Linked DNA regions of Chlorobaculum parvum NCIB 8327. The protein of the gene in region 1 binds, or shares a complex with, the protein of each later gene. Links are inferred from orthologs where the notes say so. Each region holds a gene or a part of one and is shown in the gene's direction. Other genes may lie near its edges.

Region 1 (2,870 bases):
GCCTCAAGCCGCACCTCTTCGGATACCTCGCGGCCATCATCGCTCAGGTCGCCGACCTGAATGACGAATTTCACCCCAGCTTTCATGAACTGCCGGTTGATCTGCTCGATGATGGAAACCGGAACTGTGGAGGGATTTTCTCCGGCAGGGTCGGCGGTCGTCCACTGCGTATCGCCCATCACGCCGAACTTCCAGGGCTCGGCCCACAGCGTCGCCTGCCCCAGCAGCATGAACAGCACGAACAGTGGCGCAGCTTTTCGGAAGAAACGGGCAAAGGTCATAAGCACAATCACCATTTACTGAACAGAGCCATCACACAAGAAGCTGGCATGCAAAGAGAATACCGGAAAATAGAGCATTGCATCCAACCACTCGGCAACTGTAGTGTTACGTTCATGCTAACACTTTTAAGCTCCGGTTACCAGCTTTTATTATCGCGCCTGTTCTCTTCCTCCTTCTTCTGTCAAAGCTGCAAAACAGCCACAATCTTGTGCCGGGTATCACATTTGGGTTGCATCGCATTTTCTGATTGCGTACATTTTGTGGTTAATTTTTTCGGCATCCCCATTATCTATGGACACGGTGCCAAAAGCTCTTGTGCAGGATTCGTCCCCAGAGCTTGCCGGAAGGCGTCCCGTGTCCAGTCTGTCGTTTCACGACATTCCCCCTCACGAATTCTCCTTTTCGGCAGCCCTGCAGAACGCCTGTTGTTCTTGTCGTTCTCTCAACCATAACCGAAAGGGAAACTATGTCACATTCAAGGTATTTCTTTACCTCAGAATCAGTTTCAGAAGGTCATCCGGACAAGGTATCCGACCAGATCTCCGATGCCGTGCTGGATGAGTTCATCAAACAGGACCCCAACTCTCGCGTTGCCTGCGAAACCTTCGTCACCACCGGTCAGGTGATCGTCGGTGGCGAGGTAACCACCAAAGGTATCGTCGATATCCAGACGATCGCCCGCAAGACCATTACTGAAATCGGCTACACCAAGGGCGAATACATGTTCGATGCCAACTCCTGCGGCGTACTCTCGGCCCTGCACTCGCAGTCGCCCGATATCAACCGCGGCGTTGATCGCAAGGAAGAGATCGAAGACGAGTTCGACCGCGTCGGCGCTGGCGACCAGGGCATGATGTTCGGTTACGCCTGCACTGATACCCCGGAGCTGATGCCTGCGGCCATCCAGTACGCCCAGGAGCTGGTCAGATTGCTTGCCGAAATCCGCAAGGAGGGCAAGATCATGACCTACCTCCGTCCCGACTCCAAGAGCCAGGTGACGCTCGAATACGACGAGAACGACAAGGTGCTCCGCGTTGACGCCGTGGTCGTCTCGACCCAGCACGATCCCGAACCGGCAGGCATGAGCGAGGCCGAGTTCCAGGAGGTCATCAAGAACGACATCATCGAGAACGTCATCCGCAAGGTGATCCCCGCCGAGCTGATCGATGAGAACACCAAGTTCCACATCAACCCGACCGGCCGCTTTGAAATCGGTGGCCCTCACGGTGATACCGGTCTGACCGGCCGCAAGATCATCGTCGACACCTACGGCGGCGCAGCTCCGCACGGCGGCGGCGCATTCAGCGGTAAAGACCCGTCGAAGGTCGACCGCAGCGCAGCCTACGCAGCTCGCCACGTTGCCAAGAACATCGTGGCTGCCGGCCTTGCCGACAAGTGCACCGTGCAGGTCTCTTACGCCATCGGCGTTGCCCGCCCGGTCTCGATCTACATCAACACCCACGGCACCGGCAAGCACGGCTTGAGCGACTCGCAGATCCAGGAGAAAGCCGAGGCGATCTTCGATCTTCGCCCGCTGGCCATCATCCGTCGCTTCAACCTCGACCGTCCGCACGGCTGGTGCTATCGCGACACGGCTGCTTACGGCCACTTCGGTCGCGAACAGTTCCCGTGGGAGAAGACCGAGAAGGTTGCCGAGCTGAAAGCAGCTTTCGGCCTCTGATCCGAAACCCTCTGAAAGCCTCTGTGGATTTGCGTCCCGGAGGCTTTCTTCTATTCCGAAAAAACTGAAAAACACGCTGACATCATGACAACAGAAGCAGCAGTGCTCGACTACAAAGTGGCCGATATTTCGCTTGCCGAATGGGGCCGCAAAGAGATCGAAATCGCTGAAAAAGAGATGCCGGGCCTGATGGCTACGCGCAAGAAATACGAAGGCAAGAAACCGCTCGCAGGTGCTCGCATCGCCGGTTCGCTGCACATGACCATCCAGACCGCCGTCCTGATCGAGACACTCGTCGAACTCGGCGCCGACGTGCGCTGGGCGAGCTGCAACATCTTCTCGACGCAGGACCACGCCGCCGCTGCCATTGCCGCCGCCGGTGTTCCGGTGTTCGCCTGGAAGGGTGAGACCCTCGACGAGTACTGGTGGTGCACCCGCCAGATCCTCGAGTTCGAAGGCGGGCTCGGCCCGAACCTCATCGTCGATGACGGCGGTGACGCCACCCTCATGATCCACCTCGGCTACAAGATCGAGAACGATCCGTCGATGCTCGACAAAACTCCGGGCAACGCCGAAGAGAGGGCGCTCTTCGCCCAGCTCAAAGAGGTCTTCGCAGAAGACAACCAGCGCTGGCACAAGGTCGCCGCAGGTATGAAGGGCGTCTCCGAAGAGACCACCACCGGCGTGCACCGTCTGTACCAGATGATGGAAAAAGGCGAGCTGCTCTTCCCTGCCATCAACGTCAACGACTCGGTCACCAAGTCGAAATTCGACAACCTCTACGGCTGCCGTGAATCGCTGGCCGACGGTATCAAACGCGCCACTGACGTCATGATCGCCGGCAAGGTTGCCGTCGTGCTCGGGTACGGCGACGTCGGCAAAGGTTGCGCCCATTCGATGCGCTCCT
Region 2 (2,960 bases), 750 kb from region 1 along the record:
TTTCGAAGAGAGGCTGTCCAGCTTTTCAAGCGCGACTTTGCCGATGGTGCCGAGCATTTCAGAATCTTGTTTGTTGCGGTCGTCCGGAGTCATAACTAATGGGTTCGATTTGCAGGCTTTTGCTGTATTTCGTGATGAAAAAGTATTTGCGGTCTGAAAATCTTTTTTTATAATGGATTCAGCTTTTAGCACTCTCGTTAGGTGAGTGCTAAACAGTGGCCCGAACCAGAAGTTCGGGGAAAATCTGACTTGAAAAGAAGTACAGACGATTCAATATAAACTCAAACGAGAAAGAAGACAATGAACTTGAAACCATTAGCTGATCGAGTTATTGTTAAGCCCGCACCGGCTGAGGAAAAAACCAAGGGTGGTCTCTACATCCCCGATACCGGTAAGGAAAAGCCTCAGTATGGCGAGGTTGTCGCCGTTGGCGAAGGCAAAGTGGCAGACAACGGCCAGCTTGTCCAGATGCAGGTCAAAGTCGGAGACAAAGTCCTGTATGGCAAATACTCCGGCACCGAAGTTCAGGTCGAAGCTGAGGATTACCTCATCATGCGTGAGTCTGACATTTTTGCGATTCTTGGCTGATCAATTCACCGTACAGTATTTACTAAATCCTAAAGGAGGAACGCTTTACAATGGCTGCTAAAGATATTCTCTTTGATTCCGACGCACGCGCCAAACTCAAGGTCGGCGTCGATAAACTCGCCAACGCCGTGAAAGTCACGCTTGGCCCAGCCGGTCGCAACGTGTTGATCGACAAAAAATTCGGTGCTCCCACCTCCACCAAAGACGGTGTGACCGTCGCCAAGGAGATCGAGCTCGAAGATGCATTCGAGAACATGGGCGCACAGATGGTTCGCGAAGTGGCTTCCAAGACCAGCGACGTTGCTGGTGACGGTACCACCACCGCTACCGTGCTTGCCCAGGCCATCTACCGTGAGGGTCTGAAGAACGTCGCCGCTGGCGCACGTCCGATCGACCTGAAGCGTGGCATCGACCGCGCCGTGAAGGAGGTTGTCGCTGAGCTTCGCAGCATCAGCCGCAACATCTCCGGCAAGAAAGAGATCGCCCAGGTCGGCACCATTTCGGCCAACAACGATCCTGAAATCGGTGAGCTGATCGCCGAGGCGATGGACAAAGTCGGTAAGGACGGCGTCATCACTGTCGAAGAGGCCAAGGGCATGGACACCGAGCTGAAGGTTGTCGAAGGTATGCAGTTTGATCGCGGCTACCTCTCTCCCTACTTTGTGACCAATCCCGAGACCATGGAAGCCGAGCTCGAAGAGGCTCTCATCCTGATCTACGACAAGAAGATCAGCAACATGAAAGAGCTGCTTCCGATTCTCGAAAAATCTGCCCAGTCCGGTCGTCCGTTGCTCATTATCGCCGAGGACATCGAGGGCGAGGCGCTGGCCACCATCGTGGTCAACAAGCTCCGTGGCACTCTGAAAGTCGCTGCCGTCAAGGCTCCGGGCTTCGGTGACCGCCGCAAGGCCATGCTCGAAGATATCGCCATCCTCACCGGTGGTACCGTTATCTCCGAAGAGAAGGGCTACAAACTTGAGAATGCTACCATGGCCTATCTCGGTCAGGCTTCCCGCGTCAACATCGACAAGGACAATACCACCATCGTCGAAGGCAAAGGCAAGCAGGAAGAGATCACGGCCCGCATCAACGAGATCAAAGGCCAGATCGAGAAATCGACCTCCGATTACGACACCGAGAAGCTCCAGGAACGCCTGGCCAAGCTCTCCGGCGGTGTTGCCGTGCTGAACATCGGCGCATCGACCGAAGTCGAGATGAAAGAGAAGAAAGCTCGCGTCGAAGATGCTCTGCACGCAACCCGTGCAGCGGTTCAGGAAGGTATCGTCGCAGGTGGCGGCGTCGCTCTGATCCGTGCCATCAAAGGCCTGGAGCGCGCAACTGCTGACAACGACGACCAGAAGACCGGTATCGACATCATTCGTCGCGCACTCGAAGAGCCGCTCCGCCAGATCGTTGCCAATACCGGCACGACCGATGGCGCTGTGGTGCTTGAGAAAGTCCGCAGCGGTGAAGGCGATTACGGCTTCAACGCCCGTACCGAAGAGTACGAAAACCTGGTGGACGCCGGTGTGGTCGATCCGACCAAGGTGACCCGTAGCGCGCTCGAGAACGCCGCTTCGGTTGCCAGCATCCTCCTCACCACTGAGGCTGCCATCACCGATCTTCCGGAAGACAAAGCTGACATGCCGGCAATGCCTCCGGGCGGCATGGGTGGCATGGGCGGTATGTACTGATCCCCCGATTGCTCATAGCAACAAAAAAAGGCCTGCGAAAGCGGGCCTTTTTTTGTTGCGTATTGTGGTTGTTGGGGGGCTCAGCTCAGCATCGCTTTTATCGTGGCGGTGAATTCTCGCATCTTAAACGGTTTGCTGATGAAACGCTCGTTTTCAGCAAGCTCATTAAGGTTTGTCAGATCCTTTGAGAAGCCCGACATGAAAATCGTTTTCAGGTGAGGTAATATGGAGATAAGTTTTTTTGAAAGTTCTTGTCCGCTCATCTCTGGCATGACTACATCAGTTAGCAGCAGATCGACTCTTGTCTCTGAGTTTGTTACGATGTTGATTGCCTCTTGTGCTGAAGTTGTAGAAAGAACACGGTAGTTGTTTTTCTCAAGCACTGTTTTAACAATGTAAAGAATGGTCCCATTATCATCGACTACGAGTATCGTTTGCTTATCATCAGGACTAGCGACATCTTTCGGGGTTATCTTTTTGTCTGGCTCGATTTTGTTTTCGACAACGGGCAGATAAATTGTAAAGCGGCTTCCATTGCCTGGATTGCTTTGGCAGTTAAGATAGCCCTTGTTCTGCTTTACAATACCATAAACGGTTGATAGTCCCAATCCAGAGCCTTTTCCGACGTCTTTGGTGGTGAAAAAAGGGTCGAAAATTTGGGACATTACTTTTTCGTCC

Evidence for each region.
Region 2: the proteins of metK (region 1) and groL are in contact, whole or in part, in a cryo-EM structure (PDB 8P4O), measured with the Escherichia coli proteins. The link is inferred for Chlorobaculum parvum NCIB 8327 from one-to-one orthologs.

What each region holds. Positions count from the first base shown.
Region 1 is NC_011027.1:734,766-737,635, reverse strand. The notes cover bases 2-2,855. They hold metK (methionine adenosyltransferase), read left to right. Parts: upstream 2-748; coding sequence 749-1,963; downstream 1,964-2,855. Other genes in these bases: ahcY (adenosylhomocysteinase), read left to right, coding at 2,048-2,855; CPAR_RS03525 (metallophosphoesterase family protein), read right to left, coding at 2-281. In the rest of the region: more of CPAR_RS03525, read right to left, coding at 1-1; more of ahcY, read left to right, coding at 2,856-2,870. UniProt on the Escherichia coli protein: Catalyzes the formation of S-adenosylmethionine (AdoMet) from methionine and ATP.
Region 2 is NC_011027.1:1,480,777-1,483,736, reverse strand. What follows is about bases 17-2,960. They hold groL (chaperonin GroEL), read left to right. Parts: upstream 17-638; coding sequence 639-2,282; downstream 2,283-2,960. Other genes in these bases: CPAR_RS06920 (GAF domain-containing protein), read right to left, coding at 2,363-2,960; groES (co-chaperone GroES), read left to right, coding at 301-588; CPAR_RS06935 (hypothetical protein), read right to left, coding at 17-93. Outside these bases: more of CPAR_RS06935, read right to left, coding at 1-16.